Regions from separate parts of the Paenibacillus sp. JT31N11 genome, predicted to be linked through region 2. Evidence: a T-box and tRNA genes for the amino acid it is inferred to sense, from the RefSeq annotation. Region 2 holds a T-box; the other holds one or more tRNA genes.
What was found. The T-box of region 2 lies ahead of ileS (isoleucine--tRNA ligase). A T-box ahead of a tRNA ligase gene usually reads a tRNA of that ligase, here a tRNA-Ile.
Positions count from the first base shown of each region.

Region 1 (4,546 bases), on a different contig from region 2:
CCGTTTGCCCTTGCTGCCGTCGCCGCGGAAGAAATCATCGACGACAACTCGTTCCACGGCTTCAGAGAGCTTTGCGGCAAAATGCTCTGAGCACGGCAGAAGCGGTGACACGGCGGCTTGAACCGGTATGCCATTATTCCTCAATTCGCGGATTGCGCTCCATCTGGCGGCGAGTGGAGGCGCTTTGGGAGTCAGCTGCTTGCGGATATCCTCCCGGTCCGTCTCAACCGTCATACTGACGCGGACATGACTGCCCAGACGCTTGAGCAAGTCCATATCCCGCACTACAAGCGGACTCCTGGTCTGCACAAGTACAAATTCAGGCGGCTTCTCCGCCATAACCTCCAGCACGAGCCTCGTCCGCATTGATGTATATTCTGCCGGTTGATAAGGGTCCGTTGCCGAGGACATGAAGACCGTTACTGGCCCTTTCTTCAAGGATCTGCTCCATTCCTTGCGGAAATCCTCGTCTTCAAATGGCTTGGGATCCACCCACTCGCCCCATGGCTCATCGCGAAACATGGCAACCGGCATACGCCTGACATAACAATAGGAACAGCCGAAGGAGCAGCCAACATACGGGTTCAGTGTATACGAATAACCCGTCAGATAGCCTGATGCGGGATTAAGCAGCTTCGACACCCGTTTCTTCGATTCTGCAAACGCCATATTTTACTCCTCATCCGCGGCGGATTCCAGCTTGGCGAGCGACGGCACGCACCAATCGATCTCCGAACGGCCAATGCTGCGAAGGAAATGGTTCGTGCGCGAGAAGGGCCGGCTGCCAAAAAAGCCCCGGTGCGCGGCAAACGGACTGGGGTGTGCCGATGAAATCATGCAGTGCGTGTCCGAATCAATCGCCGAGGCCTTCTCCTGGGCATGCTTGCCCCATAAAATAAACACCACAGGCGTCTCCCGCTTGTTCAAGGCCTGGACAATGGCATCGGTAAACCGTTCCCAGCCCAGGCCCTGATGCGATGCGGCAGCACCCGCCTGCACGGTCAGCACATTATTAAGCAGCAGCACGCCTTGTTTGGCCCATGAAACGAGATGCCCATGGTCAGGAATGGGACAGCCCAAATCATCCTTCAGCTCTTTGAAAATATTTTGCAAGGAAGGCGGGGTCTTGACGCCCGGCTGTACGGAAAAGCTCAGACCGTGTGCCTGGTTTGGACCATGGTAGGGGTCCTGTCCCAGAATGACCACACTTGTCTTCTCGTACGCTGTGTAATGCAGCGCATTAAAAATATCATGCATGCCCGGATAGATGGTTTGTCTTCGATATTGTTCCGCAAGATGAGAGCGGAGTTCCTTGTAGTAGGGCTGCTCCAGCTCCTGATCCAGAATCGAAGCCCAATCATTTTTGAATATGACAGCCAACTTCATTTCCTCCTCAATGAAATTAAAAAAAGCACCCCTCCGCTATACTCATCTGCTGACGAGGATATTACGGCTATGAGATGCTGATTTCTTTTCCGACTGCTCGTCCTTCGAACGTTATCGGTATGTATGGATCCTATAAGTACAAAGCTGGTGCCGAGGACGGGAATCGAACCCGTACGGTGGTCACCCACCGCAGGATTTTAAGTCCTGTGCGTCTGCCAGTTCCGCCACCCCGGCATGAGTGACGTGTATGAGATGGTGGGCCCTGAGGGACTCGAACCCCCGACCAATCGGTTATGAGCCGACCGCTCTAACCAACTGAGCTAAGGGCCCTTAAGATAATAATCGAAAGGTTGGTTGCGGGGGCAGGATTTGAACCTGCGGCCTTCGGGTTATGAGCCCGACGAGCTACCGGGCTGCTCCACCCCGCGAAAGTACCATTTTCACAACAACGTCATTTGAATGGCGACAAGATATAATATACAACACATTCCAATATTAAGTCAAGATTTTTTTCTCAGGGGACATACCGGACTCCGAAACGCCCTTTCCGCGACTGGAATACCTCGATTTCCCGGGGACTTTCATAGCCATAAACCCACCAGTCACTCTCCATTCGGCTTACCAGACATCCTGCCTGAAACTTCGTTTCATACAAACGGATCCAATACACCCATCGCATGAAGACAACCTCCATTACCATTTTTCCAATAGGTTGTCCATTTAAGGAAAAAATAAGTCTTCCTCAGCAGACAAAAAGAAACGGCAGTCGCCGTCCGGTTGAGGCTAAGCTAAGTTTCCTCCCTTAGAAAAAAATAACCGTTCTTACACTTCAAAAAAATACTGCCGCACGATTGTGCGGCAGTGACGGGATGTTAGCCTCCGGAGTTATATATGACTTTTCCGCCGCCCCCGCCGCCAGCAGCAGGGTCAAGCATGGCATTTGGATCTGTTTTAAGCTTTTGCAGAAATGAATCGCCTTTAGTCTGCCATTCCTTGAGCGCGGCATCCACCGACTTCTTGCCGTCGACAACCTCCTGGAAGAGAGGCTGGCCCAATTGGTTCACTTGATAAAGGCCCTGTTTATCCCGGTATAATTTATCCAGCTCAATGTCCTGCGGCGGTACTGGCTTGAGCGCGTAGAAAGCGCCGATATTATAGCTCATGCCATCCTTGGGCTTGAGGAACGATTTGCGGGCCACCATCTCATACGTGCTGCGGGATTTCAGCTTTGCCCATTCCTTGCTGTTATTGAATTGAATGAATTCCCAGGCATCCTCGCTGTTTTGCGCTTTCGCATTGATGGCCATCAGATTGCTCAGATAAATACTTCCACCAACGCCTGGCGCTTCGGCAAAGGTAGGAACGGTTACGACATCCCAATCGATCGCTTTGATATCTTTGTTTGTAGCCGAGTAGTCTTTGGCTTTTGCAAGTTCATTCACATAATCATAGCCGCCGATTGTCATCGCTACGCGTCCACTCAGGAACAAATCGCCCTGGAACGGGTTAAAGACTGGTTTGGAACTGCTGGTCGCCATCCCATTATCAAAATTCATATCCGACTGGGAAGGGACAATTTTCTTCTTATACAAATTGACGACGTCGGTCCACACTTTATTCCACTGCGGCGTATCAACGGTCATCTTCTCGCCTTTTTTGTCAAACATCATGAGCTGCAGCGGTGCCGCATAGTTCTGCGCATCAGAGAAGCCATCGCCGCTCCAACGGTTGAATGAGAAGCCGAAGGTGCGTGTCTTGCCTTCTCCTTTGGCAACTCTCTCCGCCAGTGCCATTATATCCGGCCACTGCATATTGTCAGTAGGCGGTGTAACGCCGGCATCGGTAAATATTTTCTTGTTGAAGTAAAGAGCAGACGCGCTGAATGTCGGCGTCAAGGCGTAGATGTTGTTATCGCCAGCATCTTTGATTCCATTGATGACAGCAGGCACGAAATCCTCGATATCGAACTTGCTTTCCTGAATAAGCGGGTCCAGCTGTTTCAGCATATTATCCTGTACCAGACGCTTCAGATAAGCGGATTCCAGAACGACAACATCGACCGGATTGCTGCCAACGAGCATTTCCTTCAGCTTCTCGTACGGATCTGGTTGTTTGTTGTTCGCATCCGGCTGCTGAAAGCGCTGATCATCATAATTGATTGCCGCCGCGATTTCGATATCCACATTGGGATGTGTCAGCTCATATGAGTCCGTAAATTGCTGGCGCAGATAAGGCTCATTATCCGAATTGGAGTACATGAAACCAATTCGCAGAACATGCCGCTCGGCATCGCTGCCGCTGTCTCCCTTCGAGCAGGCAGCAAGCACGGTCGATACAAGAGCGAGCGACAATACAAGTGCAGAGGCTCTGCGGATGACTGATTTTCCTTTAGGTTTGACCTTGAGTTCCATTACGGTTATCCCTCCAATGATTTTGGCGGCGAAATAATAATGCGCTCGCCATCGAATTCCATCGACGCTTTATCGGTAATCTTTAAAGCCGTTAAATAATTTTTGGGTATTTGGAGCCGGCCAACCCGGTCGACCACCACATACTCCTCATGAACCTCGCCTATGCCCTGCTGCGACAGGCTGATATTGCCATCTGCATCTATGTTGGGATTGCGTTTAATAAATTCCGTACTGGTCAGCCCGTCGCGAATCGCCACGACACGGTCCACCTTGCCTGCCAGCGACAGATCATGGGTTACAATCACGATCGTAATCCCGATTTCACGATTTAATTTTCGAAAGATATCCATAATCATGTCCGAGGTCCGTGAATCGACCGAGCCGGTCGGCTCATCGGCCAGCAGCATCTTCGGATGATTGGACAATGAGATCGCTATGGCTACGCGCTGCTGCTCCCCGCCTGAAAGCTGATGGAGCTTATTGTGCATCCGCTCCTTCAGACCCACCCATTCCAGCAGCTGCTTGGCATAAGGACGGTCCAGCTTGGATGACAGCATCATCGGCATCTCCACATTCTCCAGGGCCGTTAAATAAGGCAGCAGATTGCGCGCGTTGTTCTGCCAGATAAAGCCCACGGTATCCCTTTTGTAAGAAACGAGCTGCTCATCGGTTATCTTGAGCAAATCCCAGGGACCGACTGTGACGGAACCGGCAGAGGGCCGGTCAAGCCCTCCCAGAATGTTAAGCAG
Region 1 covers NZ_JBWDNQ010000002.1:555,449-559,994, forward strand. The annotation lists gene AC0YNV_RS10735 (SPL family radical SAM protein) at 1-669, opposite strand, end outside; gene AC0YNV_RS10740 (uracil-DNA glycosylase) at 673-1,380, opposite strand; tRNA gene AC0YNV_RS10745 (tRNA-Leu) at 1,532-1,620, opposite strand; tRNA gene AC0YNV_RS10750 (tRNA-Ile) at 1,640-1,716, opposite strand; tRNA gene AC0YNV_RS10755 (tRNA-Met) at 1,738-1,814, opposite strand; gene AC0YNV_RS10760 (hypothetical protein) at 1,901-2,065, opposite strand; gene AC0YNV_RS10765 (ABC transporter substrate-binding protein) at 2,259-3,797, opposite strand; gene AC0YNV_RS10770 (ABC transporter ATP-binding protein) at 3,803-4,546, opposite strand, start outside.
Region 1: it encodes a tRNA-Ile, which carries the amino acid that the T-box ahead of ileS (isoleucine--tRNA ligase) is inferred to sense. The anticodon was not compared.

Region 2 (4,546 bases):
GACATGAGTTTGTTCCTCTCCATCTCAATATATTTGTCTCTTTCTCTATACCGTGCCTGACACAATATGCAGCATGTTCAAGCTCGCCTTGACGGGAGTTGAATAACCTCCTATTATTGACTTATGGTTTTTATAAAAAACCTATCGGTCACGGTAGGCTTAATTTTACCGATATTCTTGTGAAAGTCAAATCATTTTTTTGAAAAGAGGGAGTAAAGTGAGCCTTATCAAGGACAGAATTATTGAGTCCGCTGTTCGTCATTTCTCGGAAAAAGGATATCTGGCAACATCGATCCAGGACATTTCCGATGATTGTGGAATCGCCAAAGGTTCTTTATATAAATACTTTCAGTCCAAAGAGGATTTATTCAGGGAAGTTCATGTGAGCCGTATACAAAATCTGCGTGAGCAGCTTGAGACTATCAGAGAGCATTCGGAGCTTTCCCCGCGCGAGGTTTTTATCCGGGAAACGGAAATTCAATTTGAGTTTTTTATGGTCAACCGGTTTATTATGCAGGAAATCAAAGAGCTGACGAAGTCCGACGGGCAAATGACGACGTTCTTCCTGCAGTTGAAATCCAGCTTGCTTAACTTCCATAAGGAAGGCTTGATCAGGCTGGTGGGTGACGAAATCATTCCGAACATATGGGATCTGGTCGTTATGTATAACGGCATTGTACGGGAATATATCTTCCTGCTGGTCTTCGAGGATAAACCGCTGATTATCAGAGATATCACCTCTTTCATTGTAGACCGCATTGAGGAAATGGCTGCGAGCATCCTGCAAAAGAAACCGCTTCCGGTATTAAGCGACTCGCTGATGAATGAATGCGTGAAATGCGGCATGGAAGGGATTGCGGTCTCTGCTGACGATCATCGGAACGCTCTGCTGGCGGTGCTGCTGACAACCGTGAAGGAGCTGTCCGTCACCAATGCAAAAAGAACGCAGCTGAAAGAGGCGGTTGAGGCGCTTCAGGATGAATTCAGGCAGGAACGACCCAAACTGGTCGTGATGCAGGCGCTGCTCGTACTGCTGGAGCAGGAGCATGAGCTCAAATACTTTGTTTGGCAGCTGAACAGGCATCTGATCAGGTACAGGCATAAGCTGGACGGGATTGGTTGACTAAGGATCCGGTTATCCGCTATACTACTTCACAATAAGCAAAATGACGACCAAAGCGATGACAGGGACGAGTACAAGGCACAGGTTGCAGCCAGCGAGCCGGGGATTTGGTGAAAGCCCGGACTTCAACCGCCGTTGGAAAATCACCCTTGAGTATCTCTTGAACCTTATACAGGCTTAGAGAGTATCGGCAGATCCCGTTAACGATCACCAGAGCGAAGCATTGGCGCTGCCGGTATGTTCCTGACATGCCACAGGCGCCAGGCTTAATCAGGGTGGTACCGCGAGACTTCTCGTCCCTTTTTTCAGGGATGAGAGGTCTTTTTTATATTTATTTACCTAAACACCGACAAGGAGTGAGACGGATGGATTATGGAAAAACGTTGAACCTGCTGCAAACCGATTTTCCCATGCGCGGCAATCTGCCGCAGGCAGAGCCCAAACTGCAGCAGCAGTGGGAAGAGCAGGATATTTATGCCCAGGTGCGCAGCAGCCGCAGGGGCAAGCCGAAATTTATTTTGCATGACGGACCGCCGTATGCCAATGGCAACATCCATATCGGCCATGCGATGAACAAGATTTTGAAGGATATGATTGTCCGCTTCAAGACGATGCAGGGCTTCGATGCCCCTTTTGTTCCCGGCTGGGACACGCATGGGCTGCCTATCGAGCAGGCGATTGCCAACGGCGGCAAGGTGGACCGCAAGAAAATGACGGTCTCTGAGTTCCGTGATTATTGCAAAGAGTATGCCCTGGAGTGGGTGGAGAAGCAGAAGGTGCAGTTCAAGCGGCTGGGTATCCGTGGCGACTGGAGCAACCCGTATATTACGCTTCAGCCCAAGTATGAGGCACAGCAAATCCGCGTGTTCGGCGGAATGGTGAACAAGGGCTACATCTATAAAGGCTTGAAGCCGGTTTACTGGTCCCCGTCCTCGGAGAGCGCGCTGGCGGAAGCGGAGATTGAATACCAGGATAAGACTTCAACCTCCGTATACGTTGCTTTCGACGTGAAGGACGGGAAGGGGAAGCTTCCGCCGGATTCCTCGATCGTCATCTGGACGACAACCCCCTGGACGCTGCCGGCTAACCTTGGCATTTCCCTGAACCCGGACTTTGACTATGTTTTGGTTGAAACGGGCGGGAAGAAATTCGTGGTTGCCGGAGGGCTGCTGGAAACCGTCTCGCGGGAAGTCGGCTGGGAGGGCGTTAATACGCTCTCGTCCTTCAAGGGAAGCGAGCTTGAGGGCGTGCTGTGCCAGCATCCCTTCTACGATCGAACTTCGCTTGTGATGACTGGCGGTCATGTCACGCTTGAAGCAGGAACAGGCTGCGTTCACACCGCCCCGGGACACGGGGAGGACGACTTTATGATCGGGCAGAAATATAATCTGGGTGTGCTCTGTCCGGTGGACGATCAGGGGCATTTCACCGCGGAAGCACCGGGATTCGAAGGCATGTTCTATGAGAAGGGCGGCAAACTGGTCACGCAGATGCTGGAGGAATCTGGCCATCTGCTGCATCAGAATACCATTACACATCCCTATCCGCATGATTGGCGAACGAAGAAGCCTGTGATCTTCCGGGCCACCGAGCAGTGGTTCGCTTCCGTGGACGGTTTCCGCCAGCAGATGCTGGATGAGATCAAGCGCGTAGCCTGGACACCGGAATGGGGGGAAATTCGGCTGCATAATATGATTGCCGACCGCGGCGACTGGTGTATTTCCAGGCAGCGGGCATGGGGCGTTCCCATTCCGATTTTTTACTGCCGCAGCTGCAATGAGCCGCTTGTGAATGGAGAGACCATCGAGCATGTGGCGGGAATATTCGAGCAGGAAGGCTCCAACAGCTGGTTTCAGCGCAATGAGACGGAGCTGCTTCCGGCAGGTACCGCTTGCTCCAAATGCGGACATGATCAATTCCGCAAGGAAACGGACATTATGGATGTATGGTTTGATTCCGGCTCCAGCCATGTCGCTGTGCTGGATTCACGGGAGGATCTGCAGTGGCCGGCGGATCTTTATCTGGAGGGCTCCGATCAATACCGCGGCTGGTTTAACTCCTCTTTGATCACGGGAACCGCAGTGAAAGGGCAGGCTCCATACAAGGCCGTGCTCAGCCATGGCTTCACGCTGGACGGCGAGGGACGTAAAATGTCCAAATCGCTTGGCAATACCGTTGATCCCAATCAAGTGTGCGACAAGCTGGGTGCGGATATTCTCCGTCTGTGGGTTTCTTCTGCGGACTATCAGTCCGATGTCAGAATTTCGGATAACATTCTGGGCCAAACGACGGAGGTCTACCGGAAAATCCGCAATACTCTGCGGTTTCTGCTCGGCAATCTGTTCGATTATGATCCTGCCAGGCACCGGGTTCCTGTAGAGCGGCTGAGCGAGCTGGACCGTTTCGCGCTGCTGCGGCTGCACCGGACGATTGAGCGGGTGACGAAGGCATATGACGCCTATGAGTTCCACCTGGTTTACCAATCGGTCCATCATTTCTGCGCGGTCGATCTGAGTGCATTCTATCTGGATATCCTGAAAGACCGTCTTTATGCCGATGCGCCGGATGACGTCTCCAGGCGGGCAGCGCAAACTGTGCTGTATGAGGCTCTTACCGCCATCACGAAGCTGATTGCGCCAATCCTGCCCCATACGGCCGATGAGGCATGGACCTACATCCCGGGTACGGAGCTGCCGAGCGTGCAGCTGGCCGACCTGCCCGCTGTGGATGCTGGCTTGTTCGATCAGGCGCTGGAGACCAAGTGGGAGCGGTTCATCGGGCTGCGTGATGATGTACTCAAAGCATTGGAGGATGCGCGCAAAGCCAAAGTCATCGGCAATTCATTGAGTGCCGCCGTACATCTCTATCCGGGTGAAGAAGATTATGCGCGGCTTCAGGAATTCCAGCAGCTGGAGCAGCTCTTCATCGTATCAGCGGTACAGGTGCATCCCCCTGGCACTCCGGTTCCGGATGAGGCGCAGGCAAGCCAACAGCTTCCGGTGAAGGTGGTTGTGGCCGAAGGGGAAAAATGCGAGCGCTGCTGGAATGTCACGCCTCTGGTTGGCCTGGATGCCGATCATCCCACCTTATGTCCGCGCTGTGCGGCTGTCATGAAGAAGCTGTCGTAAAAAAACATGTTCGTTCCAGTCTTGAGAGGTCGGCTTCACAGATAAATAATAAGCAAAAAAACCGTCCCCATTGGAGGACGGTTTTTTTAATATCCATGATTAATTGGCGCTTGCCAACATTTTCTTCAGCCTATTCCACGATAAGCACAGAATTCCTTAGAAGCCAAAAGCCCTTTTCCGGCTACGCCAGCTACTCCTGAATTGCTTGCATTCCTCTGCTGCTCATTGAGAAATCGACATCGTCCTATAGACAGCATTCTGTCAAGCTTGGCGATGATGATGGGTCTTTGAGGCA
Region 2 covers NZ_JBWDNQ010000013.1:204,982-209,527, reverse strand. The annotation lists gene AC0YNV_RS31645 (DHA2 family efflux MFS transporter permease subunit) at 1-65, opposite strand, end outside; gene AC0YNV_RS31640 (TetR/AcrR family transcriptional regulator) at 218-1,123, shown strand; T-box leader at 1,173-1,427, shown strand; gene ileS (isoleucine--tRNA ligase) at 1,489-4,251, shown strand.